Regions from separate parts of the Brevibacterium sp. CT2-23B genome, predicted to be linked through region 1. Evidence: riboswitches for the same ligand, from Rfam matches in the RefSeq annotation. Region 1 holds a riboswitch; the other holds the start of a gene.
What was found. A riboswitch is a leader RNA that binds a small molecule or an ion and turns the genes downstream of it on or off. The one in region 1 is predicted to bind S-adenosylmethionine.

Region 1 (15,010 bases):
TTGGCGAGGAAGAAGGCAATCGAGGCGAAAACGGCGAACCCGATCCCGAACACGAGAGTAGTACTGCCCCTGGAGCGACTGTCCCTAGTCATGCCTCCATCCTCGCAGGAACTCTGCGAGCCGTGGGTGCTGTGATGTTCCGGATCCGTTGCGTCGGAGTCACGGGAGAATGTGGAGTGCCGCGTCGGATCAGCGAGGAAGGCGACCCGTCCGCGCGAGGACGGTGACCGCCTCGGCGAAACGGCCGGATGCCTCCGCGGTTCCTCCTGTGACGCTCATCGGCTGTCGACCATTGAACAGCACCGTCGTGATCACCTGGTTGGTGCGAAGCTCCGATGCGCCCCCACTCAACTGACCGGGTTCGGCCTGCTCGAGAACGAACGTGCGCCCAGGTGCGATGATCGAGGCACGGAAGATCCGTCGGTCGGTCAGCACCAACATCTGCGGGTCGGCGGTGCCGCCGTTTGCACGGGAACTCGGGGTCTCACCGAGGTAGCTGGTGAGGATCCGCTCTCCCGGCTGGAGGGCGTCCTCGGGCGGTTGAACGGACCGGCCGGGACTTCGCCGACTGCTGGCAGATGGCCGTTCACCGGAGTCGAAACGGTCGACTCGTCTGATCGCCCACCACCTGAGCGGGATGAGAAGAGCAGTCGAGACGATGAGGCAGACCACGCCGAGCAGAAACGCGATGACTGTTGGAAGTGTGGCGAGACCGAAGAAGCCGAAGAGACCGGCCGTCAGACACCCCAGGCCGAGCCCGCAGGTGAGAATCGTGAGAGAGCCCGGCCGGTGATCTCGATTGAACGCTTCGGCAAGAGACGACCAGGCGAAGGACATGTTCGTTGTCGCCCAGCAGAGGAACACGGTCGACAGAGCGGACAGCGGGTTGCCGGTGAGGTCTCCCCAGACGGTTCCCGACAAGCCGGGGTCCGCAGCATAGGTATGACCGATGAACAGTGCGACCAATGCGCAGACCGCCCAGATCGGACCGACGAGGAGGACCCGAGACAGCGGAGCGTGGACGAACCGGGTGATCGACTTTGGTTGCCATGGAGTGTGCGGGTCTGCCTCGGCGTGGTCGGGATGATCGTCTCCGCTGATGATGGCCAGCGTCGCGTGCGCGACAGCATGTGCTGCGAGGAGGATGCCGAAGAACACGGACGGCGCCAAGTACGGGTCGCCGCCGAAGTCGCCGAGGTCGGCATCGATGATGTGCCGGTAGTGGTCCTGACACATCTGAGCGGTTCCCGGTCAGATTCCCCGTCCCGACGCAGAAGGAGCGGTGACCGTATCGGTCACCGCTCCTTCTATCGCTGTGCTAACCCCGTCACCGAGGCGGCTGTGCACGGGCGGGCACGGCCGCCTCGGCGAGGGGTTTCACTCAGTGCTTCGGTTCCTCGATGTTCTCGACATCGTCGGCTTCAGTGGGCACCGCCGGAATCGAATCCGTGGTCGGCGGTGTCGGTGGAGTGACGACCGACTGGAACGAGTGCTCGTGCGAGTAGGCGAGGAACGACAGATGGTTCTCGTACCGGTCGAGCACGTCATCGATGATCTGCTGTGAGCTCAGACCCATGAGGTCGTATCCTTCCGAACCGGTCTGCGTGAAGACCTCGATACGGAAGTACTTGTCGTCACCTCGTGGGGCGTTGCGGGCACCGAATGACGGCACATTCGCCTCGATGGCTGCGGCCTCGTAGTGGAAGTCGCGCTGCTCGCCCATGTCGACATTGAGCGTGTTCGTCGTGATCTCGGTGTCTTCGTCGAGGGTCTGGATGTGTTCGACGGTGTAGCCGAGTTCGCGGAACTCCTTGGACACGGCTTCCAGGGACGGTCCGACCACCTCGGCGACGAAGCGTTCGACGGACTTCTTCGTCGGGTAGGAGCGAAGGGTCGCCAGTCGCTGACGCCAGGTCTTCTCCGGAGCACGTCCACCGTGGGCGGCCGTGGTGCGGCGACGACGGGTCCGGCCTTCGCGTTCGGCGCGCTCCATGCGCAGCACCTTCGAGAACGAGGCCATGACGAGGTAGGCAATGATCGTCACCGGCAGGGCGAAGATCAGCGTTGCGTACTCCATCGTCGTCACGCCGCCGGCGACGAGCATGGCGATTGTGAGCACTGCCGTGACCAGGGCCCAGAAGATGCGCAGCCACTTGGCTCCGTCCTCTTCCGGATTCGGAATCGAGGAGGAGAAGTTCGACATCACCATGGCACCGGAGTTCGCACTCGTGAGGTAGAAGAGCAGTCCGGACAGAGTGGCCAGGCCGATGAGGAACGTCGCTCCCGGGAACATCTCGAGTAGGTCGTACCAGCCCTGTTCCGGGGAGGCGATGGCCGTCTTCGCGAACTCGTCGTTGCCGTTGAAGACCTCGGACAGGGCCGAGTTGCCGAAGATCGTGACGATGATGAAGTCGCAGATCACGGGGGCAGTGATCGCAGCGATGACGAACTCACGCAGCGTGCGGCCGCGGGAGATGCGGGCGAGGAACAGCCCGACGAAAGGACCCCAGGCGAGCCAGAAGGCCCAGAAGAACAGGGTCCAGCCGCCCATCCATTCGGAGCCGCCGTCGACATAGGCGAACGTCGACAGCGTGCGTTCGGGCAGGGTGAAGATGAAGCGGCCGATGTTCTCGACCATGGCGTTGAGCAGGAAGGCGGTCTTGCCGGTGACGAGGATGTAGAGCATCATCGCCGCACACGACCAGAGGTTGAGCTCGGAGACGAGGCGGATGCCCTTGTCCACGCCAGAGGTGCAGGCGGCGACGGTCATGACGACGGCCACGATGACGAGCGCGATCTGCAGGGCCAGCCCGGTTTCGAGGCCGAAGAGAGTGGCGAACCCGACGTTGAGCAGGACGACGCCGATGCCCATCGAGGTGGCCACGCCGAAGACGGTGCCGACAAGGGCGAAGATGTCGATGACATCACCGGTGGTTCCGCGCACGCGCTTGCCCAGCAGCGGGTAGAGGACCGCACGGATCGACAGGGGCATGCCCCAGCGGTAGGCGAAGTAGCCCATCGCCATGCCGAGCAGCGAATACATCGACCAGCCGGCGATGCCGTAGTGGAACATCGTCCACACGACGGCGTCCTGAGCGGCTGCCGCCGATTCGGGGGAGGCGTTGACCGGGTGGAGGTACTGGGTGATCGGTCCGGTCACCGAGTAGAAGAGCATGTCGATGCCGACGCCTGCGGCGAAGAGCATCGCGACCCAAGTGAAGAGGTTGTACTGCGGGCGGGAGTGGTCCGGGCCGAGCCTGACGCCGCCTTCCTTGGACAGTGCCACCCAGAGGACGAAGCCGATGACGACGGTGACGGTGACGACATAGAACCAACCGAGGTTCTCTGCGATCCAGTCCACAGCCGTCTTCATGGTCGACTGAGCCGAGTCGGGCATCATCATCGCCCACACGGAGAACGCGAGGATGATGAGAGAGGCGACGATGAAGACTCGCCAGTTGACCCGGGAGCCGCGTTCGTCGGAGAGCTCCTCCGGGCCCTTGCTCATCTCCGTGCTGTCGATCGGAGCGCGCTTCTCGGGGTCGACGTCCCTGCTGATTCTCGTAGCTCGGTCGGTACCGCCGAATCGCTCACGCTCGACGACTGGGCGCTTCAACTTCTCTTCGTTCGGATCCTGCACGCATCGACCTCCGGTAGACAAAAGTGGACTGGGCCCGAAAATGGGCCCGATCTATTCTACGGTTGGAGGATTTTCACAAAGACAGCACCCCCTCTTTTCAGGAAGTTGACTAAGCTGCCGGGTTGTCCAGCCGGGCCCGGCACGGGAGCCGGATCGAACGGGCCCGAAGGGTGGAAGGGATCATGCCCGGGAGCGAGCGGCCACCTCGGTGAGAGTGTCGACGAATCGCTGCGCCTCGGTGGGGATGGTCTCCTCCAGCCGCATCGACGATCCGACGTGCAGCTCTACGGTCACGGTCGCGCGTCCGCGGAAATCCTCTGCTTGAACGGCGCTGACCTGCCGAGCGGCCGCCTCCGAAAGCTGGGCGATGGAGCCCTGAGCATCGGTGCGCACCCGCATGATCCGTTGGTCGGTGAGGATGAGCAGATCGGTGTCGAACGGCGGCAGGCTCCGCAGCCGCACGTATTCGATCTCGCCGGGGCGGAACAGGCCGGTTGCGTTGATTCCCTCTGATCGTGTTCGCGGGTTGTCCGGGGTCGTCGGCCCTCGCCGTGCTGTTGGTCGGGATGCCGGCTTGCGGGCCTTCGCCCAGCGGCGGAGCGCACGGAACGGGGACCAGCCGTCTGTGAGGGAGGGGCCGTCGGGGATGGCGGGCCGAACCGACCCTGTTTGGTCGGCGTTGTCGGTTGGGTGAACCGAGTCGGAGGGGATGGGCTGGGAGGTCATGATTGAGATTTTGTCAGGGCCGCCTCGGCGATGGGGTGGGTCGGTGGTAATCGTTTGGGAACATCTGTGTCCGATCTCCCACTTCGGGTGAAGTGTCGACGCGCGGTGACGCGTCCATGGGATACTGGGGGCATGCGTGCAGGTGAAGTCTCCGAGGTCAGCCAGGACTACCTCAAGGCCATCTGGTCGGCTCAGGAATGGGGCGGCGACCCGATGACGGCCACCGAACTTGCGAACCGATTCGGCACGACGAAGGCCAATGTCACCGAGGTGCTCAAGCGTCTCGACGAACTCGGTCTCATCACCCGCGTCCCATATAAGCCACCGGTGCTCACCGAGCAGGGCAAGGCGATCGCCCTGTCGATGGTGCGCAGGCACCGGCTCATCGAGACGTTTCTTGTGAAGTCGCTCGGCTATGGCTGGGACGAGGTTCATGACGAGGCCGAGATCCTCGAGCATGCAGCCTCCGATCGGCTCATCGACCGCATCGACGCGTTCCTCGGCCACCCGACGTCCGACCCGCACGGCGATCCCATTCCGGGTGCCGACGGTGCCGTCGATTCCCATATTCCGACCCTGCTCGCCGAGGCGGCAGCCGGATCCTATGCGGTGCTGAGGGTCTCCGATGCTGATCCTGTTGTTCTCGGGAAGCTCGCCGAGGCGGGGGTGCTGCCCGATGTCGCGCTCGACGTCGTCGATCACACCGATGAAGTCGTGACCGTGGATATCGGAGGGAAGCAGGAGACGATCGACTCCGCGCTCGCCGCGGCCGTGTATCTGCGCGTGGCTTCCTCGGCGAGCTGACCGAGTCGGATCTGTTGATCCGACCGGCAGTGGTGTTTGGGTTCGGTGAGGTCAAAGACCCTCTGCTCAGTTGTTGCTTCGCGGGCGTGGGAAATTCGGTTCAGCACGCAGCAGGATCAGCGTCGTGGCTGCGTGAGCGTCGAAACCTTCGGCGAGGAAGAGCTTCGGCCAGTCGCACCAGAGTTCTGATTCATACGGGGTGCCGGGCAGGTAGGTTCCGTGCCCGTTCTGCCGATGTCCCGGGTGGGACCGGAATGCCGTTCTGGGAATGGATTGCAGCGTGTCGAACAGGGTCTGATAGAGCACCGGTGTGAAGCCATCACTGCGAGCCGCATCGGCAGTGCTCACCCAGCCGGGTCCGGCAATCGGAATGCCCCGTTTGATCGCCGAACTCATCTGAGCTTTGATGCCGGCGCGTTGCGGGTCAGGGGAGTGGTGGAGTAGAACTTTCGACCAGTGCAGGGCAACCTCGGGTTCGAAGCCCGGCCACTGTTCGGCGGCCCTGCGGCGGTTCTCGGAGTGGTTGTGGGAGTCGGCGGAGTCGTTGAAGTCTGCGGACATGGCAAACCGTCCTTCTCGGGCGCGCCTGCGCAGCGCTGACCCGGATCGAAGCTTGCCCGAGCGGTCGGCGCGGGCCCGTTCTTCCCCTGGGGCACCCGGTCGATGACGGGTTGCCGTGTGGCCGGCCAGGTACCGATGGCCACAGCTCGCGAACGTGATTTCAGTGTAGATGGAGGGTCTGACACGACCTTTGCGTTGGTGACCTCCGTGGCCGGCGGAGGAGGAATCTAGACGAGTCCTTCTTCATCGGCGTCGGCGGCCGATGACCAGAATCGGGGGTCGTGGTCCTCGACGGTTTCCCCACAGTCGACACAGGTGCGGAATTCGATGGTTCCGTCGGAATTGAGTCGACCCGGTGTCAGGCTGCTGCTCTCTTCGCAACCAGGACACCACCCATTGATGAAGCGTCTGATGTGCGTGCCGTGTTCATTGTCCATTCCGGCTGACCTCTCGACCGAATGCGCAGTGCGTGGACCTGCTGTTTTCAGTCTACGAGCGCCGGCAGTCGGCGAAGATGAACTTCCGGAGAAGACGGAGGAGTCGCCGGTGTCGTGGTCCGTCGGCGCATCGGCATGGAGGAGCACGGGCCGGACAACGCTCCGGTCCGACGGGGAAACGTCGGACCGGAGCATCGGGGACTCACCTGCGCGGCAGGTTCCACCTCGGCTGGGGCTGCTGCGGTTTCTGATGCTGATTCATGAAACCGCGTTCGGCCTGCAGATGACCCTTGTCATGGCTCTTCGCCTTCGGATCGGTGCCCGGGATGGAAGCCTGTAGCTTCTCGGTCGCCGGTTTGGCGCCGACGATGGGCATCTCCCCGGTGATCAACGGTGTCTGCGGGGCCGCCTCGGTGATGGGGTTCTGTTTGGGTGCTTTGCTGTTTCGCATGGTCTTTCCCTTCTTCGCATCCTTGTGATCTGTTTCGGTGACCAGTTCGGTGAACAGTCCGGTCCACTGGTCGGGGGTGAGATCTTTGGGCAAGATGTCTCCTCTGATGTCGTTGCGGTCCATGGTCGATTGCAGAGTGCGATGATCGGTGATGCTCATCTTCGAGAGGATTCCTTTCATTCCTCGCCCGCGACCGGTGAAGACCGAACGGACGAACTGTTGATATTCGGATCGAGCATTGTCTGGAATCGATCCGGTGGGACAGCGATCGATGGTGAGGATGCCGCCATCGACGCTGGGCTTCGGGGTGAACGCGTCGGCGGGGACGCGGGTGACGAGGCGGAAGTCGAACCATGGGGTCCATTGCGCGGTCATCATGGTCGATCCGCCGATGCCGGCGCGTTTGCGGGCCACTTCCCATTGGGTGAGCAGGATCGCCCGCTGCCAGCGCCCGGAACGCAGCAGTTTGCGGAGGATGGGGGTGGTGAGGTGGAACGGCAGATTGCCGACGACGACCGGCCGGTCGAGCCGGGTGGTCAGGATGTCGGCGTGCCGGACCTCGGCCCGCGGGTACGTGTCTTCAAGGTGATCCAACCTCGTTTCGTCGAGTTCGACGAGTGTGAGCTTTCGACCGAGCCGGTAGAGCTCGGAAGTGACTGCCCCATCCCCGGGACCGATCTCCATGATCGGTCCGGAGGTGGAACGAGCCAGGCTCGCAATCGTGTCGATGGTGGTGGGTGAACGCAGAAAGTTCTGGCCGAGTTCATGCCGCCCGCCGTGCTGTGACCGCGGGGCCGAGAGCGAATGGGACTGACTGCGTGTCGAACGGTGTCGTGACGTGTGGGGTCGCAATGGGATGTGCTCCAAAAGGAAGATGGAGGCACCCGAGGCAGCGCAATGATGGTGAGTCTGATCGATTCGTATAGACCCGGTCGATCATGATGATCGAAGTGGTCAGTGAATCGGAAAGGGATCAGCCGATTGTCGCATCGCCCGGATGCCGATGGCTCTCCGGGAGGACAACGCGCTTGCAGAGCAGATCAGGGTGACTGTCGTCGGTCAGCCGATCGCAGAAGAATTCGTCAGGCGCGCTGTCAGGCGCTGCGGTGACGAATAAAGAAGCAAGGCGCAGTCATTGCGCTGCTGTTCAATGTTCCCATGCGGAACAAGATAGCACAGGGAGCTTTGCCGAGACCAGGGTTCGGACAAAATCGCCCTGCCGACTTCGTGTGGAAGTCGGCAGGGCGGACGTGCGGATGCGTTCGAAGCCGTGTGTCGAACGGAGTCCGGCGAACGCGTGTGAGCGTTCGTGCCAGTGGGTCAGCCCATCATGGTGCGCAGGGCGATGACGCCGACCGAACCGATGACCGCTGCGGCCGGAAGGGTGATGATCCAGGCCAATGCGATCGGCTTCATGAGCTTCCAGTTCGCCGAACGGTTGACCAGGCCGACGCCGATGATCGCACCGATGAGGATGTGCGTCGACGACACCGGCAGGCCGCTCACCGAGGCGGCCATGACGATTCCCGCGGCAGCGAGTTCGGCGGCGAATCCGGAGGCCGGGTGGATCTCGGTGAGGTTCGTGCCGACCGTTGCGATGACCTTGCGGCCGATGAACCAGAGACCGACGATGAGGGCGATGCCGCAGGTGAGCATGGCTGCGAACGGCACGCTCGCCTCGCCGCTGATGCTGTCGGTGCGGAGCACATCGAGGACGGCGGCGAAGGGGCCGACGGCGTTGGCGATGTCGTTCGAACCGTGGCTGAAGGCGAATGCTGAGGCGGTGAACACCTGCATCCAGGAGAACAGGATGTACGTCGCACGGGGCACAGTCTGCTTGCGCAGGGTCTTGGCGAAGACGAACACTGCCAGCCACACGGCCGCGCCGATCATCGCCATGATGAGCAGGCCGCCGACCGTGGTCACGCTCATGTCGAGGTTCTTCAGTCCCTTGAACAGCAGCATTGCGGTGATGATGACAGCGCCGACGGCGGCGATGAGGGGAACCCACCGCTGCAGGGCCGAGTGCGTGCCGATCGATCCTCCCTCGACGGGGGCATCCTCGGCGGCGGCGTCGATCTGCGCGTCGACGGGTCCCTCGGCTGCGGAGACCGGGGCGAGCATATGCGGCTTCAGCGTGTGCGACAGCGACTTGCCGAGCACGTATTTCTTGATCAGCCCGTAGATGACGAACGCGGCGAGTCCGCCGAGGGCAGGAGACAGCACCCAGGAGATCGCGATCTGGCCGACCTCGGACCACTGCACCATGGTGAATCCGCCGGTGCCGGTGACGAATCCGATCGTCAGTGATGCACCGATGATGCCGCCGATGATGGCATGCGTCGTCGACACCGGCCAGCCCATCCGCGTCGCTACCAGCAGCCACACTGCCGCGCCGAGGAGGGCCGCCATCATGATGAACGCGAAGTCCATCGGGTCGATCGCCACCCCGCTGAGGTCGACGATTCCGCTCTTGATCGTGTCGGTGACATCACCGCCGGCCAGAAGCGCGCCGCTGACCTCGAAGACCGCGGCGATGAGCAGTGCCTGCTTCATCGTCAGGGTGCCGGCGCCGACGGAGGTGCCGAAGGCGTTGGCGACATCGTTGCCGCCGATGTTGAAGGCCATGAAGGCGCCGAAGATGACCGTGGTGATGAGCACCATGCGGGGTGCGTCCCGGCCCACGAAGTCGAGCGACCACAGGGTGAAGGCGATGAGGGTGATCGCCATCAGGCCGCCGAAGGCCAGATGCCAGAGGCGGTCGTTGCTGCGGCCGACGGCAGGTGGCGGAGTGTGGCGCTCCGGTGCCAGAACCTGGGTCATTCGTTCTCCTCGCGAATTTCAGTCGATGTGGCAGTGTCTGTCTGCCTCCATGATTCGCAGGGCGGATGACCGCCAGGTTACGGAGAAGATGAATGCACGGTTAACTCCGATTCCGAGCGGTGCGAAATGCTCATGCACACTCGGTACTTTTCGCCTTCCGTTCACGCAATGTTCCAGGTCAGATGCTATTTGGGCGGATCGTTGCGGGAGGCGGGCGCTTGGGTGTGGCGGAGACGGAAAGTCATGTTGTGACAATGACCACTTCGGGCCGACTTTGGTATGTGAATTGGTGAACAGCGGGTACGTGACAGAGCCCGGACCCGCAGATGTGCGGATCCGGGCTCTGTCGAAAGGGGAAAAGCTCGCCGAGGCGGCTGGAGTCAGTCGATGATCTCCCCGCGGATGACATCGCCGCCACCGTCGTCGTCAGGACGATTGCGATGCGGATCGGACTTCATCTGCCTGTCGACCTTGCGCAGTCGACGGCCCAGAGCGATGAGGGCGATGCCGACGAGGATGATGAACCCGGCGAGGGTGAAGATCAGCGCGGTCACTCCGGCGCCCGGGGCGAAGAGGAAGAAGCCGCCGAGGATGATGCCGAGGACGCCGATGACGGTGAGTGCCCACCAGGTCCTGACTCCCATCCGGCGGATGAAGAAGGACATGGTGAGAGCGAGGAAGCTGAAGAAGATGATGGCGAATCCGGTCAGCACGGTGACCATGGACGCGAACAGCATCGGGGTGAAGAAGATGAGCGCACCGAGGAGGATGAGCAGGACCGCGCGTGTGACCATGCTGCCGGTGCGGCCTCCCTGCGGTGCGAAGACGAGGGAGGAGATGGCGATGACGGCGAGCCAGCAGGCGAAGATCCGCACAACCACCTCGGCGGAGGTGCCTGGCCAGACCATCATCAGCGCACCCATCACGAGGGCGATGACGCCGTTGACGATGAGTGTTCTTCCAGTGCGCTTGAGGTCCATGCCCACAGCCTAGTCCTCCGGTTTGGACAGACGCTGAAGACGGCGCCGGGGGCGGTCGGTGGGCGGATCCAGGGCGGTCACAGGCCGGGGTGCGACGGTTCAGGCGTGCCCGAGGTGCTCCTCCTGATCGGCGGAGTCGGATCGTGCGGCCGAATCCGAGGTGGTCCGCTCCTGCTCCGGCATGTCCGAGGTGACACGCTCCTGCTCGGGCATCAGCCCGGTGAGCTTGAGCGATTCGGACATGGCTTGAACGATGGCGTCGAGGTCAGCCGGGGCACTCGACGTCGTGTCCGATCCGGACCGGTCGGCCGCCTCGGCGGGGGTGTCCGTGGTGGGTGTGACTCCTGCTTCCGTGGTCGACTTCGCGCCCGCCCCGGTGGTGGGAGGAGCAGTCGGGGTGTTGTTCTCGAGGAAGCGCAGGAGCTCGACGGGGAAGGGCAGGACCAAGGTCGAATTCCGTTCGGCGGCCACCTCGACGATGGTCTGGAGCAGACGCAGCTGCAGGGCGGACGGGGTGTGGGCCATGGCCTCGGAGGCCTTGGCGAGCTTGTTCGAGGCCTGCAGCTCACCATCGGCGATGATGACGCGGGATCGGCGTTCGCGTTCTGCTTCGGCCTGGCGCGACATGGAGCGTTTCATCGTCTCCGGCAGGGCCACGTCCTTGATCTCGACGCGGTCGATGTGGACGCCCCAGTCGACGGCGGGGCTGTCGATCATAATCGCCAGGCCCTGGTTGAGGCGCTCGCGGTTGGTGAGCAGATCGTCGAGTTCGCTCTGGCCGATGATCGAACGCAGCGAGGTCTGCGCGACTTGGCCGACGGCGAGCTGGTAGTCCTCGACGTCGACGACGGCCTTGCGCGGGTCGACGACCTTGAAATAGATGACGGCGTCGACGCGGACGGTGACGTTGTCGCGGGTGATGCCCTCCTGCGCGGGGATCGGCATGGTCACGATCTGGAGGTTGACCTTCTCGAGTTTGTCGACGAAGGGGACGATCGCGGTCATTCCGGGCGGACGGGGCTCGGCGTTGACTCTGCCGAGGCGGTAGACCACCCCGCGCTCGTACTGCTTGACGATCTTCAGGCTGTTACCCAGCGTGATTGCTCCGAGTGCGACAAGTGCGGCGAGGATACTGAGCGCCAACATGTCGAATCGCCTCCTTTGACGATTGACTGTCTGGTCTATTCTACGCCGTTATGGCGCGGAAAGACCCGGCTCGGAGGGAACGCGGAGGAGGCGGAGTCAGCCAGCTGAATGCGAAGACTTGAGTTGCCCCAGGTCATTGGAAATTGACTCTGCGCATTGCCGAAGAGTTCTTGCGGCGTTGCTTTCGCGATCTGCTGGAAGCAGGATCGGTGTTCCGACGACGGCGACCGTGGCGCGCAATGTTGTACCGGACCAGATGGGGGCGGCGACAGCGACGTACCCTGAATCGTTGAGCGCTCGCAGACCCAGTCCGGAGTCGCGAGCTTGTTCAATCAGTGATTCGAGCTCAGTTCGATGCGACTGGGGGAGCATATTGATGACTCTGTTCGCGGCGATCTGATCGGCTCCGAACGCGACCCAAACTTGAGCATGTGCGGAGAATAAATCGAGCTGTGTGCCGAGCGGAACAGTCAGAAGCACTTCGTTCGAGCGATTCTCCTCTACGTGGACGACCACGGGGCCGTTCGCTCCGTAGACACTCAGGGCGCTGGTGAGAGTTGTCTGGCGGACGAGTTCCGCCATTTTCGGGGGAGCGACCGACATCAGCTGCTTCTTCCCGAGATGAAAGGACGACAACTGCGAGAGCAGCGGACCGCTCGTATAAGTCGACCCATCTCGTTCGAGAATCCCAGCTTGCTCCATCGACGACAGGTATCGATGAGCGGTAGTCCGATTGAGTTTCGTTAATTCTGCGGTGGACTGAGCGGTTAGATGTTCGCGATGCGGACCCAGTAAAGCAAGTATCTGCGCTGTGCGGCCAACCGCTTGGATGTCGGTAGGGCCGCCGGCCTGCGGGTCTGCTCCGGGAAGAGCTGTGTGGGTGTGCGCTGAGGAGAGAGAAGTCCCCTTTTCGTAATTCGTCATAGTGTTCATTATTCGCACATTATTCTGCCAGTCAAGGGCAAAATGATTCGATCCTCGCTATTGACGTGTGCATTGTGAACTGGCTAATCTCAATGTGAACATTTTGATCAACGCGATGGAGCGTGGAGGACACAATGGTTATGGCTGAACATCCAGCAGCGACATATGACCCGCGAGCGGACAGACACGATGCCACTGCATGGAAGCAGTCGCGCAACGGTCTGGTGCCAGCTGTGGTGATTGGCACCACGCTGGAATGGTACGACGTGATGATCTATGCCCAAGCGGCAGCGATTATCTTCCCCACAATCTTCTTTCCTGAGGTGGGAGCAGCAATTGGCACGATTGCCGCTTTCGCCACATACGGAGTCGGTTACCTCGCCCGTCCGCTCGGAGCTGTGGTTTTCGGGCACATCGGTGACCGCTTTGGGCGGAAGGCCGCATTGGTGAGCACACTTCTGCTCATGGGCGGCGCAACCACGATGATCGGCATACTCCCGACTTTCGCTTCCGCAGGCTTGCTTGCGCCGACCCTCCTTATGGTGCTGCGCCTACTTCAGGGGCTGGGCGCGGGAGCAGAATATGCCGGCGCGTTCGTGATGATCGGTGAAATGGCTCCCGCAAATCGACGCGGGTACTGGTCATCAATACCCGGGATCGGGATTTACGCAGGAGTGGTACTGTCCGCGCTTGTCGCCACTGTCGTATTTTCCGCACCCGCCGAATGGGTGGAGAGCTTCGGGTGGCGTGTTCCATTCCTGGTCAGCATTGCGCTTGTCTTCGTCGGACTCTTCTTCCGTATGCGCATTTCGGAATCGCCTGTCTTTGAGAAGCTCGAGCATGAGAGGACCGCTCGTTCTCTCCCGTTTGCTGAAGTGTTTCGGAAAACTCCTAAGCGTCTGATCCTCGGAGTACTTCTGACCGCGCCTATCGGATGGAACGGATACGTCAGCTTGACGTACTCGATCAGCTACGCAAAAGAAATCGGCTACAGCAGCGAAACCGCAATTCTCGGCACGCTGGTCGCCTCGGCCCTGGCAATCGTCCTAGTTCCGATCACCGGTTGGCTCACGGATAAGGCCGGCCGAAAGCCGATCTACATCATCGTCTCGATTCTCGGAATTGTCACGGCTTTCCCCTTCTTCTGGCTGCTTGATTCGGGATCGGTGTTATTCCTCTACTGCGGCCACATCCTCATGGTCTTCGGTGTCTACATTGTCACCGGCGCACAAGCTGCCTATCTCACCGAGCTGTTCCCCGCTGAATTCCGCTATACCGGAGTGGCGCTTTCCCGCGAGATCTCGACTGCCTTGTTGGCTGCGCCTGCGCCGGCTGCCGCTGCTGCACTTTACCTGTGGTCAGGTGGGCCATTGTGGACGGCAGGAATCATGGTTGCTTGCAGTGCCGCTTGCCTCATCGCAGTGTGGGTGCTCCCCGAAACCAAGGGAATCAATATGAACTACACCGCCGATGATCTCGGCCGTGCCAGAGCGTGAAGCTCCCAGCTACTGCACGAACTGAACGGTCGGCCGCGATGAGCCACCGACCGACTTCACCGCGACAATGCGGTGAACTATCGAAGGGAATGTCAATATGACCAATCAGCGAGTCTTTGATCTGCTCGACGGCTTGATCGACCCACACTGCCATCCCGCTCCGTCGGCGATGCCGCGCGAGTTCGATGCCGCAACCGGAGCTCGAGACGGATGGGACAGGCTGCGGATGCGGGCGATGGTTTTCAAATGCCACCACCACAATACGCAGATGGACGTAATCGCACAGAGAAGTCTGCTCGAGGACGTGCCGACGGAGGTCATCGGTGCCGTTGCTCTCAACTCGAGCATCGGCGGACTCAACCTTGCGCAAGTTCAAATGTGTCTCGGCTTGGGCGGCAAGGTCGTCTATCTGCCGACAGTCTCGTCGGGGCGGCACATAGACAACCATGCTGAGTCCCAAGGATTTCCGACGACAATGGTCGAAGTCACGACACATCGCATCGAGGTCGTTGATTCTGATGGAAACGTGGTGCCAGAGCTGTTGCCGATCTTCGACCTCATCGCTGAAAAAGACGCAGTTCTCAACGGCGGGCACTTGCATCCGGACTACATCGAGGCCTGCTTTGCCGAAGCACGCAAGCGCGGCGTCAGGAAATTTGTCGTTTCCCACCCCGACTTCGTTATCGGAGCTGAACCGGAACAGTGCAGAAAGTTCATCGACATGGGTGCCAAGGTCGAACACGAACTTCACATGTACGACCCGGGAGCAAAGATGCGATGGCCTCTCGAGCAGCTGCTCGAATGGATCACGGTCCTCGGTGCGGAGAACACTCTCCTGGGATCTGATCTCGGCCAGAAGGGATTCCCTTGGCCAGTCGACGGGTTCATCCGAGTAGCAGAAGGACTACTTGACCTGGGATTGCCGGAGGACGACCTCCGGGCGATCGTCCACACCAACCCGCGCACGCTGTTTGGCATCGACGACTGAGGAGAACCACTATGTACGACACATCCGATCCCCG
Region 2 (15,010 bases), on a different contig from region 1:
CGGGGTCTTGACAGCCGCGCTTATGATCTACTCATGCCAGCTTCCCGGTTCGTCAAGGCGACGACTCCTGCCCTCGTGTCACTGCTCATCGGGTTCCTTCTCCTTCTCTGCTCCACACCGCCTCCGGCACATGCCGCCTATTCGACCTCGGGCGCGATCGGGACGATGCACAGATCGCTCGGCGGGAATTCCGGCAAGCTCGGCCCAGCGGTCGGCCCGCAGCGGTGCACGCTGATCCAGAAGGGCTGCTATCAGTCGTTCAAGCACGGCAGCATCCATTGGACGAAGGCCACCGGTGCCCATGCGACTCTGGGTGCGATCCGCACGGCGTGGAGGAAGTCCGGGTGGGAACGCGGTCCGCTCGGCTATCCGACGAGCAACGAGTACCGGTCCGGGTCCGAGACCCGGCAGAAGTTCCAGAAAGGCATGATCGTGTGGACGGCGAAGTCCGGGGCGAAAGTGACGCTGACGAAGGCGCCGTCGTCGTTCACGATCAAGGGGTCGGGGTTCGGCCATGGAGTCGGGATGAGCCAGTACGGAGCGCGCGGAATGGCGGCAGCCGGAAAGTCGTCGACGCAGATCTTGCAGCACTACTACACCGGGGCCAAGGTCACGACGATGTCGAAGGACGCCGACGCCAGTCTCAGGGTGCAGCTGCTGACCGGGAAGAAGTCCGTGACGGTCTCTCCGCGGTCCGGCCGTCTGCGGGTCAAGGTCGGGTCGAAGACCATCGAATCGGCCTCGAAGGTCACGATCGAACGGACCTCGTCCGGTTCGGTCAAGGCGATCATCGGGTCGAAGAGCTATTCGGGATCGAAGCTCACCCTCGAATGGCAGGGCACCCGATATTGGAAGAGTTCGTCGGCGACGACGGTGTCGGTCAGCGGTGCCCAGAACGGGGCGACCGGCACCTACCGGCACGGACGGCTCGAGATCGGTCAGCTGAAGAGCTCGCTCAACGTCATCAACGTGGTGGGTCTCAACAAGGAATATCTGCCGGGCATCGCCGAGATGCCGGCATCGTGGCAGTCCGAAGCCCTGCGCTCTCAGGCCATCGCTTCGCGCACCTATGCCTACCGCAATCTCGGTGCGGTGAAGCCTGCCTGCGGGTGCAACGTCTATGACGAGGTGGCCTCGCAGCGTTTCCTCGGGTGGACTCATGAGAATGCAGGCGATTCCGGTCCATGGCGCAAGGCCGTGGCCGCGACACAGAGCACGAGCGGGTCGACGGTGAAGTCGGCGCGCCTCATCACCTACAAGGGCGGGCTCATCGATGCTGTCTACTCGTCGTCGGCAGGCTCGAAGACGCATTCGGCTGCCGAGGTGTGGGGGTCGGCCGTGCCGTACCTGGTCTCGGTCGATGACTCTCCGTCGAAGTATGCCTCTGCGCAGAACCCGAACGCCTCGTGGTCGGTGACGGCCAAGCAGGCCGACATGGCACGGGCGTTCGGGCTGGCAGACGTCCGGTCTGTGACGGTGGCGAAGACCGGCTCAGGTCTGGTGAAGACGGTGAAAGCCACCTCGGTGAAGGGGAAGACCGCGAGCCTCACCGGCGATCAGCTGCGGACCAAGCTGAAGCTCAAGTCCGCGTCATTCAGCGTGGCCTGAGGGAAACTCGCCTCCAGGGTCAGACTCCGGCAGGGGTGAGCAGTCCCCTGTTGACGAGTTCGGCTTCCTTCTCGCGAACGATCGGGATGACGGTTTTGCCGAACGCTTCGAGTTCCTCCTGGAAGTGCAGGAAGCCGGTGAGGATGAGGTCGACGCCGATCTTCTTGTACTCGATGATGCGGTCGGCGACCTGTTCGGGAGTGCCGATGAGCTGGGTGCGGAAGCCGTCGTTGTACTGGACGAGGTCTTCGAAGCTCGAATCCGCCCACATGCCCTTCTTATCGTGAGTCGAGGCTCCGGCCTGCTGGACGGACTTGCGGAATCCTTCGACGGCGCCTTCATCGGCTTTGGCGATGATCTCACGCAGCTGTTCGCGGGCTTCGGCCTCGGTGTCGCGGACGATGGCGAACCCGTTGAGCCCGAAACGGACCTTCCGATTGTGCGCTCGGGCCACCTCGGTGACGTCGTCGTACTGTTCGCGGAAGCCGTCGAAGTCCTTGCCGTTGGAGAAGTACCAGTCGGCGTGCTTGCCGCCGTTGATGCGAGCGGCCGAGGAGTTTCCGCCTTGGAAGATCTCCGGGTGGGGGCGGCCCTCGACTGGGTAGGGGCCGGGGCGGAGGGTGAAGTCGTCGACGGTGTAGAAATTGCCGCGGTACTCGACGTTCTCCTCGGTGAAGAGCTTGCGGACGACGTCCATGAACTCGGCGGACCGGCGGTACCGTTCGCCGTGTTCGAGCCACGGCAGGCCGAGGCGGGTGTATTCGTCCTTGAACCAGCCGGAGACGACGTTGATGGCGGCCCGGCCCTTCGTGAACTGGTCGGCGGTGAGGATGAACTTCGCGAGCACGGCCGGTTCCCAGATGCCCGGATGAATGGCGGCGATGACCTTGAGCTTCTCAGTGGCAAGGGCGAGCGCGAGTGACGTGGAGGTCGATTCGTGCTGCTGGGCCGCGCCGTAGCTGGAGAGGTAGCGGACCTGGCTGAGTGCGTATTCGTAGCCGACTGCCTCGGCGGTCTGTGCGAGCTTGACGTTGTAGTCGTAGCCCCAGTCGGTGCGCTGTTCGATGTTCGACACGACCAGGCCGCCGGAGACGTTGGGCACCCAGTAGGCGAACTTCAGGTCTTCGGGTTCACCGGTATAGATCGGGTTGGCGTGGAGATTCGTCATTGTGTGTCCCTTCCCATCGAAACTGGCATGAGCACCGTGTCCGCGGGGCGTGCGCTGCGCGATCTTCCGCGCCGGACCGGTTGCTGCGACGTCATCGGGCCAGTTCCCTTCAGTCGCTCGTGATGTGTGCAGGTGTGCAATATCGTGTGTGCGGGTGTGCCGTGCCAGACTACTGAGACGCAGACCACACTCGGCGGGCAGACTTCGCAGGCCGACGCATGCCGTCACAATGACGCATTCCGCCACGAACCGTCATGCGATTTGCCTTCCGGCAGCTGCGCTCCGCTGCACCCAGCTCCGCACCCCTCACCCTTGGCGGCACACCACCTCGTTGCACCGGTGCGTTGGACCAGGACCGACGAGGGATGCGAAAGCACCGGTAGCAGGTGGCACGAATGGTGCGAACTGTCACAATCGGTGTGGGATGTCCGAATACGAGCCTCCCGCGACCGGCATGGAGGTCCGCCGCCGGTGAATCGACGAAGTCCCGGCCCGCAGCAACTGCGAGACCGGGACTTCCGTGGCGGAGGATAGGGGATTCGAACCCCTGAGGGCGTTAACCCAACCCGCGTTCCAGGCGAGCGCCATAGGCCACTAGGCGAATCCTCCGCGAATCAGCTTATCCGAGTCATGACGACAATGCGAAATCGCGGTGGCCGAGTGTGAAGCATCCCACTTCCCGCAGGTGAACAGGCAGCATCGATCCCGACGGCACACGGTTCAGTCCGCGACGGCGCGGAGATGCCGTTCTGCCGACGGCTGCGCCCCGTCCTCCCGTCGGCGTTCGATGCTGCCGTCATTGATCCAGCCGTGCAGCGTCTCCAATCGGGACCGCGTCACCGTGTCCACCGGCTGATAGACCGAGAGCGTCAGCCTCTGGTTCTCCTGCGCGATGAGCGTCGTCATCGTCAGCTTGAGCGTGCCCACATACGGGTTCTCAATGGTCTTTACCCGCCCGACAGATCGACCGACCGTTCCCGAATCCCACAGGCGGCAGAATTCCGGATTCCTGCGCAGCCGCGACAGCAGCGGCGACCACTCGGGATCGTCGATCGACTCCGCGTACGAGGCACGCAGCTTCGCCACGACCTGCGCCCGATGCCCGTCGTCGGAGTGGAAGGTCCGCGCCCATTCCGGGCTCTCGAAGGTCTGGATCGCGCAGTTGCGGTCGGCCGGAGCGAGTGCTTCGAGGTCGGAGGCGAGATACCGTTCGACGGAGTTGAAGGCGAGGATCGTATACCGCGGATCAGTGACCATCGCCGGCAGCGGCAGCAGTTCGTCGAGCAAGGTGCGCATCTGCTCTCCCACCGCCGAGTCCCCCGGGTTCGCGACTCGATCCGGATATCCGCCCAGCAGGAAGAGATGGGCACGCTCCTCACGGTCGAGCAGGAGCGCCTCGGCGATGGATTCGAGCACCGACTCCGAGGGGTGGACCTCGCGCCCCTGCTCAAGCCAGGTGTACCAACTGGTGCCGATGTTCGCGAGCACAGCGACCTCTTCGCGCCGCAGTCCCGGCACCCTCCGCCGGGTGCCGGCCGCAAGACCGACCTCGCAGGGCCGCACTCGGTTGCGTCGCGAACGCAGGAATCGTCCTAGCTCCTCGGTTCTCACTTGTGCCATGCCTCCATTGTCCGTCCGACGCTCACCCCGTTCCACCCTGTCACCGCTCTCAGCCTGGTGGTGCGACCAACACCATCAGCACGCCCTCCCACTCCCCCGCGGCCCATCGCAGACTGGATCCATGAGAGATTCCCACACGCAGACATCATCGACCTCCGCCGAGGCGGTTCCGACCTCGGCCCTCGCCGAGGCTGCTCCCGGTCACGCACCCGACGTCGACCCCGCCCCCACCGCAGGCCATCCTGCCCCCGTCCTCTGGCCGCTCCACCTCGGTGCGTTCCTCGCGACGTTCATGTTCTCCGTCTCGAACGTCGCGATCCCCGCGGTGCAGGCCGACATCGGTGCGAGTGATGCGACCTCGGCACTCATCGTCGGTCTGTTCTCCGCCGCCTTCGCCTCCGGCCTCATCCTCTGCGGTCGCATCGGGGACCGCTTCGGGCGTCGCCGCCTGTTCATGATCGGCACGGGCGCGCTCGTCATCACCTCAATCGCCGTCGGACTGGCACCCGATCCGCTCTTCCTGCTCGTGGCTCGCGCAACCCAGGGTTCGGCAGCGGCGGTGATGATGCCGCAGATCCTCGCGAGCTTCCAGCATTCGCTGTCCGGGGCCGCACGGTTGAAGGCGATCAGCCTCTTCGGCGCATTCTCCGGAGTCGGCACCGTCGGTGGTCAGGTCCTCGGCGGCGGACTCATCTCCCTCTTCGGCCAGACCTGGGGGTGGCGGGCGGCGTTCCTCAGCTGCGCGATCGCCGCCGCAGCCGCCTATCTCGGTTCCCTGCGTCTGACCGAATCACGCAGCACCGACCCGGCACCCCTCGACGCCCTCGGCGCGATCCTCCTCGGCGTGAGCATGATGTGCCTCGTCATCGGACTGGCGCTGGGACCGGTCACCGGCTGGCTTCCGCTGCCCGCAACCCTCTTGGCAGCCTGCGCTGCAGCTCTCACCGCGTTCGCACTCTGGCAGAACCGCGCCGAGGCGGCCGGACGTGACCCCCTCATTCCGCCGCAGGTGGTTCGCATCCCTGCCGCATGGATCGGGATGCTCATGGCCTTCGTGTTCTTCGCCGGCTTCGGCACGTTCCTCTACAACTTCGCGCTCACATCGCAGACCGGCCATGGTGACCCCGCCGCCGTCTCCGGACTCACGCTCGGCCTCTTCGCCGCAGCTTTCCTCATCACCTCTCTCCTCGTCCCCCGGGCCGTCGGTCGACTCGGCGGGCCCGGCACGATGGTCCTCGGCACGACCCTGCAGGCGATCAGCCTTCTCGGGGTGGCTTGGGCGTCGGCGACGGCCCCAGCCACAGAATGGAATCTGTGGTTCCAGCTTCCGGGAGTCGTCCTCGGCGCAGCTCAGGCTCTCCAGTTCGGTCCTCTTGTCGGCACCGTGGTCGGAGCGGTCCCCGACCGAGTGGCCGGGCTGAGCGGCGGTCTCATCGCAACGATGCAGCAGGCAGGCATCGCCGTGGGCGTGGCACTGCTCGGAGCGCTCTTCCATGTCTTCACGCTCAGCCTCGGCTATGACAATGCCTTCGCCGTGGCATGCCTCGTTCAGGTCGGGCTGTGCCTGGCCTTCGGAACGGGCGCTCTGGCACTCCTCAGGCTCGGATCGCGTCGATGATCCGCACCCGAGTGGCGACGACAGCAGGCACCGATCCTGCCAGCGCTCCGGCTCCGACCGAGACGAGCATGCCCACGATCGCGGCAGAGATCGGGACCTGCGGAGTACTCGCACCGTCGAACATGAACTCAGAGACGAGCGGCGCCTTGAGCACGAGCACGGCGATGAGAACGCCGACAGCGCCTGCGATGGTCGTCGCGACGACGCTCTCCATCATCACGGAGAAGAAGATGCGCCGACTCGTCGCCCCGAAGGATCTGCGGATGCCGATCTCCCTGATCCGCTGTTGGATCGTCACAAGAGAGATGTTGAGCAGGCCGAGCATACCCATGAAGAGAATGAGGATGCTGATGACCAACAGTACGTTCTTCACCGGACCCAGTGTTTCATCGATGTCCGAGGCGAAATCGGTTCTGTCCGCACTGACGTCGAAGCCGGGCAGCTGCCGTCTGAGATCACTCGTCACCTGTTTGCTCAGCTCCTCACCGACCTCGGGCGGCACCCACATCTCGAATTCGGTGACGGCGTAGGCGTCTGCGGCGAACTGCTTTTCCTGCCCGTTGAGGACGTAGATCTCCCCGTACTCCTGGAATTCGGAGGAGGGCACCGAACCGATGACCGTGGCCGTCTTCTTCGGGGAACCGGACAGCTCGATCGTGGCCGGCAGGGAAGTCGGGTCGATGCCGTATTCGCTGAGGAAAGTCTCATCGGCGACGACGGCCGGCGACAGGTTCGCGGCGTCACCGGCGGTGAACCACCTGCCGTGATCGACGGAGAGTCGGCGCATGACGTCGAAATCCGGGTCGACGATGTACATCGAGGCGCTGACGGTGCCAGCCGGTCCCGGCACCGTGGTTTCGGCCTGACCGTAGGCGGAGATGTGGCTGATTCCGAAACGGTCGGCGGTCTCGTCGAGTGCTGACCGGACCTTCTCGACCTCGGACTCACCCATCTCGGACTCGGTCGGATTGAGGCTCAGGGTGTAGGTCGCGGCGCGACCACCCTGCTGCTCGTACGAGTCGGCGAGCCCCTTCTGCATCATGTTCCCGAACCCGACGACGAGGGTCAGTGCACACACAGCCACGCCGACGCCGATCAGGGACATCAGCACGCGCACCTTGTGCACCCTCAGTTCCTGCCAGGCTTCGACGATCGATGCGGCGAATCCTGTGATCATCGGCTCTCACCCGCCAGCGCCTCGGCGGTGGCCCCGTCGAGGACAGGATGGAGACACCCCTGACTGAGCGAGAACTGTCGGGTGGCCATGTTCGCCACCCCGAGATCATGGGTGATCGTGATGAGCGCAGCCCCCGAGTCCTTGGTGATGCCGTCGAGGATCTCCATGACCTGACGCCCCGTCTCAACGTCCAGGGCGCCCGTCGGCTCGTCGGCGAGCACGAGCTTCGGCTCACGCACCAGCGCGCGTGCGATCGCGACTCTCTGCTGCTCACCTCCGGAGAGACGGTTCGGCTTCGCCTCGATCCGGTCGCCGAGGCCGAGGCGCTCGAGCATGGCTTCGGCCGATCTCCGCCGATTGCGGAACTCGCGCCCAGTGGCGTACATCAGCGGGGCTTCGACGTTCTCGACCGCGGTGCGTCCGGGCAGGAGGTTGAACTGCTGGAAGACGAATCCGATGTCCCGTCCTCTGATCGCTGCGGCCCTGTTCCGGGAGATCTTCTGCACGGGTTCACCTGCGAACTCCATGTCCCCGGTCGTCGGCGCGTCGAGGAGTCCGAGGATGTTGAGCAGCGTCGATTTGCCGGTGCCGGAGCGCCCGACGATGCCGATGTGCTCCCCCACCCCCACCTCGAGATCGATATCGGCAAGGATCGTGAGCAGCTGATCGTCAGCGATCGGCACCGAACGCGACACATGCCGCAGCGAGAGCAGAGTCTCTGCCGCCGTCGGCTCCGGGCGGCTCACCAGTCCTCTCCCTCGCGGAACTCGTCATCCATGCCGCCCTCGGAACTCTCATCTTCAGGTTCGGTGCCGGGAACGAATTCATCGATCTCCTCACCTTCGTCCAGGCCCGACTTCACTTCGACCATGGACCCGTCGTTGAGGCCGATCTCGACCTCGCGCTCCTCGGACTTGCCGCCGTCTCCGGTCACCCAGACTGATCCCTTCTCGGTGAGTCCGCGCACCGCGGTCACCGGAACGACGATGACGTCCTTCGCCTCTCCCGCATCGATGGTCATAGTGAGATCGAGGCTGTTGTAGACGGTGACATCGTCGGGGATGGCACAGATCAGCTGCGGGCCGTCTCCGGAACCTCCTTCCGAGCCTTCGGCGGCAGAACCGTCGTCACCTGCGCTTTCAGCCCCTGGGTCCTCGGACTCATCCTCACTCGTCGACGACGATGCCGAGGCTGTACCCGGTCCCTGGTCAAGTCTGAGACCCGTGCAGTCGAAGGGCTTCGGGCCTTCGTCGATCGCAATGTTCGCGGTATCCGGAAGCTCCTGCACTCGGTAGAGGTCGGTCGCTTTGATCGGCGCCTTGGCGGTGAAGGTCTTCTTCAGCAGCTCGGTCACCTGGGTGTCGGCAGAGACGGTGTCACCCTGCTCGACGGAGAAATCACCCACCGTGCCGTCTTCCGAGGCGATCACCGAATGATACTTCGGCTTGGCCGGGGTCGACGGGTCACCTCCCGATGCCTCATCCCCGCCATCCGAGTCTGCTGTCTCGGCATCGTCGCTGCCGCCGTCCGGCTCTTCGGGCGCCTCCTGCTCACCCTCGCTTCTGACCTGGAACAGCTCCGCGCCTTTGAATACCTCATCACCGGGCTTGACGAAGAGATGGTTGACCACGCCGTCGTGGTCGGCTTTGACCGCAGTCGGGGAGTCGACGTTGATGCGTCCCTTGACCTCGATTGTGTTGGAGATGTCGCCGCGTTCGGCGGTGATGGTGGATTCCGCCGGCTCCCCACTGGCACCGACATCGTCGAATTCGTGTTCGGCAGCCGGTTTGAAGGCGATCCAGCCGAGGAAAACAGCGATGAGGATGAGGACGAGGAGGAAGGCCAGCGGCAGAACCACTCTGCGGAAAATGTGCATGATTCCTTAGGGATGGGAAACGAGGATGCGTCCACACTATCCAGTGAATGTCCCGCTCAGATGATGTTTCTGTCACGAGTGGATAACAGTGTCCTTGTCGCAATCTTGTGGCCCCGCCCACTCGTTTTGTCCACCGAGGCTGCTCTCGACTAGACTGATTCACGGCTCCCCGTGCGGCGTCATCTTGTGAACTCCCCCAGGGCCGGAAGGCAGCAAGGGTAAGCGAGCTCTGTCGGGTGCACGGGGAGTCCTCTATTCCCCAACATCACAATTCCACAACTCCCCCTCTCCCCCATCTGCCCAGGTCAGCTCTGCCTACACGGCCCTCCGAGCGCCGGAATCGGGGCGAAGAAGCGAAAGCGTTAATACTTTCGTGATTTTGCTTCATTACCATTATTCGCAGTTCTCATCCCTGTGTTCAAACGAGGTTTCCCTGTTGTCCACGAAGATCCAAGGGGCCATTGCCGCCCTTTCGGCGCTGGCCCTGCTCACGGCGTGCACGCCGTCGAGCGACGATCCCGACGCGACCCGCAATGGCGCGAACAAGACCGCCGAGGCGGCCGCGGATCCCGTGTTCCGCGTCGGAGCCATCACCTCCGAGGCCGCAGAATCCGCGTCCGAATCGACGCCGTCTTCACACCCCAGCGATGCGACCTCCTCAGCTGCACCGAGTGAGTCCGCCGATGCGGCAACCGCGATGCCCGGCGCCGGGGACTTCGGCGAGGTGACCGAATCCGGTGACGACATCGACCTCGAGGCCGGCCAGCGGATCGGCATCTCCGTCGAGAACGCCGACCTCAGTGACATCTCCGTCACCGAGGAGGCCCACCCCCGGATCGCGCACGATCCCGGCACGTTCTTCGACGCTTCGGGCACCGCGCTCGAGACAGATGACGACGCCCAAGCCGGTTCGTCGACGCCGAGCTCCACCGAGTCCGGGACGGCCGACGATGGTTCGAAGGACGCCGAAACAGACGACAAGGACACCGCCGAGGCGGTCGCCGCCCCGGACGAATCCGCCGCCTGGATCTCGACGTATGGCCTCGTCGCCGACAGCGAATACACCGTGAAAGTCACCGCCACCACTGCCGACGGAGACGAGGTCGACCTCGACGCAACGATCACCGTCGGCGCCAGCGACGGCGCCCCGATGTCGGTGCGCACAACGCTCGCCGACGATCAGACGGTCGGCGTCGCCGCCCCCATCATGCTCAACTTCGGTTCCACCGTCTCCAAGGACTTCCGCGACGATGTCGAACGCCGCCTCTCGGTCAAGGTCACCGATGAGGACGGCAAGGAGCGGGAGGTCGAGGGCTCCTGGGGTTGGCTCTACGACGATCCGCAGTCCCGACTGCATTTCCGCCCGAAGGAATTCTGGCCCGCTCATTCGAAGGTCTCCGTCGACGTTCCGCTCAAGGATGTGCCGACGGGAGAGAACAGCGTCGGTCAGAACGACCTCACCCTCGACTTCGAGATCGGACGCAAGCAGGTCGTCAAGGCCGATGCGCAGTCCCATCGCATGACCGTCACTCGTGACGGCAAGACCGTCATGGACTTCCCGGCCTCGCTCGGCGCACCGAAGTCCCCGTCCTACAACGGCACGCATGTGGTCATGTCGAAGGCCGCCGACTATACGATGACCTCCGAACAATGGGACTACGAGACCGATGTGCAGTGGGCGGTGCGCATCCACAACAACGGCGAATTCATCCACGCCGCCCCGTGGTCGGCAGGTGTCCAAGGCTCGCAGAACGTCTCCCACGGCTGCATCAATCTCACCACCGAACGGGCCAAGGAGTACTACGACTCCGCGATCTTCGGCGATCCCGTCGAGGTCACCGGTTCCCAAGTGAGCCTGTCGACCAATGACAGCGACATCTCGGACTGGGTGTACTCGTGGGATGAATGGAAGAAGCTGAGCGCCCTCGATTGAGAGCGCCCAGCTTGCTTGCCTGACTGATGCGGCAGGCTCCTCGCCGACGACTTACTTGTCGAGCTTTTTCACCGCTTTGTCGATCATCGGCACATAGCGTTCGAGCGTCCAGGGGACGGTGAGCGGGTTGATGATCGAGGATCCGGTGACGAAGGGCTGATCATCCGGAGCCACGACGGCCCCGGCTTTGATCGCCGGAATATTCGCATACAGTCCCTGCGATTCGATCTCTTTCCTGTTCTTCTCATCGGAGTAGAAGGTGAAGATGAGGTCCGAATCGTTGAGCTTGTCCGCGTTCTCCAGACCGATGAGCGCTGAATCCGTTCCCGGCTCGTCGTAGTCCTTCTTCAGCTCGTCGATGATCGGATCCGGGGTCAGTCCGAGCGCCGAGACCATCGCCACCCGCTGCTCGTTGGGGTAGAAGACGCCGAGGGTGCCGGGACCCGAGTTGTAGATGAAGGAGAACGTGAGGTCCTTGTATTCCTCTCGCTTCGCCTCTTTCAGCTGCGTCTTGATGCCGTCGACGAGGCCTTCTGATTCCTCTTCCTGACCGAGCGCCTTGCCGATCGTGGTGATCTGCTCATCCCACTTGATCGTCCACGGCTGCTTCGGGTAAGCCACGGTCGGGGCGATGGCATCGAGCTGCTTGTACTGCTCGGCCGTGATTCCCGACCAGGGGGCGAGGATGACATCCGGTTCGAGTTCGGCGATGGCTTCGACGTCGAGTTCCGTATCCCCCTGGAACTGTTCGGGCAGCTTCTCACCCTTGTCCTTCACGGCCTCGTAGATCCACGGCATGTAGCCGGTGTCATCGGATCCCCAGGCATATTCCTCCATGCCGACCGGCGTCTTGCCCAAAGCGATCGCAGTTTCCGTCGATCCCTGGCCGAGGGTGACGACTCGTTCGGGCTCGGATTCGATGACCGCTTCACCGAGTGCGTGCTTGATCGTCACGGTCTCGAAATTCGCGGACCCGGATTCCTCCGCGGCCTGCGATCCCTGCCCGCAGGCGGTGGCGGTGAGCGAGAGCGCGACGAGCGCTCCGGCGATGACGGCCCGGCGGCTGTGAGGAACTGACATTCCTGTCCTTTCGACAGTGGTCGGAGCCTGATACGACCCCTCGACATTAACGTAGGCCAGCCTAACTTAACCTACTGCCGTTTCCGCAACACCTGTGAGCCACTTCACGTCAGTCATCCTCATCTGCTGACAGCAGAAACCCTCGCCGAGGCGGCCCTGCCGACCGTAGGCTCACCCCATGACCGACATGCTCCCGCACAGCCCGACCCCGCCGCCGCTGTGGCGTGAGGCGCTCGGCCGCGCTCTCCGACTGCGCCGCACCGATATGGGTCTCACCCTGGCTCAGGTCTCCCACCGGTCCGGGGTCTCGACCCAGTTCCTCTCCGAGATCGAACGCGGGCTCAAGGACCCGTCCTCGGAGGTCATCGAGGCAGTGGCCGAGGTGCTCGAGCTCCAGCTGCCGCAGGTCCTCGTGCTCGCTGCCTTCGGCCTGACTTCCGGGGTCCCTGCGACCGCGCTGCTGTCGGCGACCGATATGACGCGAGCCGCACCTGCTCCGCCGGCAGCGGGTCAGGTACGGCTCGCCCTCGCGGCCTGAACGGCTCAGCCGTTCCCGGCCTCGAGCCGGTTCGCCCGCAGCACCTCGAGTCGGGCACGATATTCGGCCTCCTCGATATCCCCCTGGGCGAAGCGCTGGGCCAGAGTCGCCTCGGCGCTCCTTGTTCCCTCTCGTGCCGCAGCCGCCCACGGCGGTCCCCCGGCCTGCCGCCACCGGCGACGGTTGAGGGTCACGATGAGGGTGACGATGAGTCCGATGACGAGGACCCAGAAGATCGGAATGAGGAAGAAGAACGGCCAGGCCAGCGGTCCGTGTTCCATGTGCATGATGCCTCCTTGGCGGGTGTCCACGCCGTTCGTGGACCTGACATCAATGACACACCGCAAGCCGGTCGCTGCGAATCCGCCGACGGGAGTCACCTGTGCTGCTCCGCACGGAGCAGAACTCAGTGCTCGTTCAGCCAGCCGGGAGAGACCAGCCCCGATTCGTAGGCGAGGACGACGAGGTGGACGCGGTCTCTGGCCCCGACCTTCGTCATGATGCGCGAGACATGGGTCTTCGCGGTCAGCGGGGAGAGCACGAGCGATTCGGCGATCTCGTCGTTCGACTGACCGCGGCCGACGAGCGCGAGAACTTCGCGTTCGCGGTCGGTGAGAACGTCGAGCCCGGAGTCGGGTTCTGCCTTCAGCCCCAAGGACATGCGGGAGAGCAGGTATTTCGTGACTTCGGGCGAGAGCAGGGCCTCACCGGCGGCCACGACGCGCACGGCGCGGATGAGGTCGGTCGGGTCGGTGTCCTTCAACAGGAAGCCGCTCGCCCCGGCGCGCACGGCGCGGACGATGTATTCGTCGAGTCCGAAGGTCGTCACGAGCACCACGCGGACGGCATCGAACCGCGGATCGGCGGCGATCTCCTCCGTCGCCCACAGTCCGTCTCCGTCGGGCATGCGGATGTCCATGAGGACGACGTCGGCGGGTGCTGTGCGCAGTGCTTCGAGCAGGGCGTTCCCGCCGGAGGCTTGGATCGTGACCTCGATATCGTCTTCGGAATCGAGCAGTGAGGCGAAGCCGGCGCGCACGAGCTGATGGTCATCGGCGATGGCGACTCGGATCGGTGTCATCGATGCGGCTCCTCGTCTGGCAGCTCTGCATGGTCGGCGTTCCAGGGGAGGTCGACGTCGACGACGGTGCCCTGCCGACCCTTCGAGGTCAGGGTGAGTGACCCTTTCAGCAGCTTCGCCCGCTCGCGCATGCCCATGATTCCCGTCCCTTCGACTCCGTCTGGGAGTCCTGTCCCATCATCGCTGATGCTCACCTGCAGCCGATCCGAGTTCCGTGCGATGACGACCCGTGCGCTGCCGGCGCCGGCATGTCTGAGCACGTTCGTCAGTGCTTCCTGGATGATCCGATAGGCGGCTGCGTCCGTTGACTGGCCGGGCGCCTCTCTCACACCCTCGGCGTCCGTATCCCGCCGGTCGTCCACCCTGAAGTCAGTGGAGCCGACGAGGCGGGAGACCAGCGCCGGAACGGCGTCGAGTCCGAGGACCGGAGCCAAGGGCGCCGGTTCTGAGGCTTCCGCAGCACCGGTGTCGGAGCGCATCGTATGCAGCACGGTGCGGACTTCGTTGAGCCCTGTGCGGCTGAGTTCTCTGATGGCCGCGAGTGCGGACCGTGCCTGTTCGGGATCGCGGTCGATGAGGTGTTCGCCGACTCCGGCTTGGACGTTGATCTGGGACAGAGCATGGCCGAGGACGTCGTGGAGGTCCCGGGCGATGCGCAGTCGTTCGGCCTGGACGACCTCGGCGTGGCGTGCGCTCTGTCGGGCTGCCTCCTGGCGACGGAGCTCGCTGCGCCGGCGGACGAATGCGCCGATGCCCACGGCGATGGCGAGTCCCATCGTCGCCGAGACCACCCGCCCTACCGACCAGTCGATTCCCAGCAGGGGACCCAGCAGCAGGCAGCCCGCCCATACTCCCGCCGCCGAGGCGATCGCCCAGAATGCATTTCCACGGACGATCGCGGCGACGACGGCGAAGAGGAAGGCGGCATAGAACGGCGTCGTCCCGGGCCCGGCCTCTGCGGGCGACCAGGGACCGCGGTCGCTCCACGCACCCGGTCCCATGCCGAATCCGCCAGGGCCCGGATCGGGCGTCACCGCCGCCCACACGAGGACGTCGAGGAGGACGAGCCCTGCCAGTACGGCCACGCGCGGTCCGGGCCACCGCACTGCGAAGAGGAAGATCGCCGGTGAGAGGACCGCGGTGCCGATGCGGATGATCATCGCGGCCGCAGACGTCTCGGTCGCCGCGGCGAGGACGATGGCGAACGGCAGCTGCAGCACCGCTGCGGCGACGGTGAACAGGACGACTCGTCGGCGCGCGCGGCGGTCTGGACGGTCCGGTCTCATTCTCCGATCGTAGCGACCCGCGCCC

Region 2: linked by a shared signal. The riboswitch ahead of sfnG (dimethylsulfone monooxygenase SfnG) and the one ahead of HIM68_RS12110 (hypothetical protein) in region 1 are both predicted to bind S-adenosylmethionine.

What each region holds. Positions count from the first base shown of each region.
Region 1 is NZ_JABBYK010000004.1:237,893-252,902, reverse strand. Features, by position in the region: gene HIM68_RS12135 (hypothetical protein) at 1-92, opposite strand, end outside; gene HIM68_RS12130 (hypothetical protein) at 190-1,236, opposite strand; gene betT (choline BCCT transporter BetT) at 1,382-3,640, opposite strand; gene HIM68_RS12120 (hypothetical protein) at 3,821-4,366, opposite strand; gene HIM68_RS12115 (metal-dependent transcriptional regulator) at 4,499-5,170, shown strand; gene HIM68_RS12110 (hypothetical protein) at 5,237-5,731, opposite strand; SAM riboswitch class IV at 5,775-5,885, opposite strand; gene HIM68_RS12105 (hypothetical protein) at 5,959-6,168, opposite strand; gene erm (23S ribosomal RNA methyltransferase Erm) at 6,371-7,471, opposite strand; gene HIM68_RS12095 (inorganic phosphate transporter) at 7,940-9,442, opposite strand; gene HIM68_RS12090 (HdeD family acid-resistance protein) at 9,823-10,422, opposite strand; gene HIM68_RS12085 (slipin family protein) at 10,522-11,568, opposite strand; gene HIM68_RS12080 (IclR family transcriptional regulator) at 11,665-12,492, opposite strand; gene HIM68_RS12075 (MFS transporter) at 12,633-13,988, shown strand; gene HIM68_RS12070 (DUF6282 family protein) at 14,086-14,976, shown strand; gene HIM68_RS12065 (hypothetical protein) at 14,988-15,010, shown strand, end outside.
Region 2 is NZ_JABBYK010000006.1:303,719-318,728, forward strand. Features, by position in the region: gene HIM68_RS16255 (SpoIID/LytB domain-containing protein) at 34-1,608, shown strand; gene sfnG (dimethylsulfone monooxygenase SfnG) at 1,628-2,776, opposite strand; SAM riboswitch class I at 2,787-2,905, opposite strand; tRNA gene HIM68_RS16265 (tRNA-Ser) at 3,298-3,385, opposite strand; gene HIM68_RS16270 (helix-turn-helix transcriptional regulator) at 3,497-4,396, opposite strand; gene HIM68_RS16275 (MFS transporter) at 4,518-6,014, shown strand; gene HIM68_RS16280 (ABC transporter permease) at 5,992-7,191, opposite strand; gene HIM68_RS16285 (ABC transporter ATP-binding protein) at 7,188-7,937, opposite strand; gene HIM68_RS16290 (efflux RND transporter periplasmic adaptor subunit) at 7,934-9,067, opposite strand; RNA gene ffs (signal recognition particle sRNA small type) at 9,228-9,323, shown strand; gene HIM68_RS16300 (L,D-transpeptidase) at 9,504-11,000, shown strand; gene HIM68_RS16305 (iron-siderophore ABC transporter substrate-binding protein) at 11,052-12,080, opposite strand; gene HIM68_RS16310 (helix-turn-helix domain-containing protein) at 12,259-12,618, shown strand; gene HIM68_RS16315 (SHOCT domain-containing protein) at 12,624-12,905, opposite strand; gene HIM68_RS16320 (response regulator transcription factor) at 13,025-13,699, opposite strand; gene HIM68_RS16325 (sensor histidine kinase) at 13,696-14,985, opposite strand.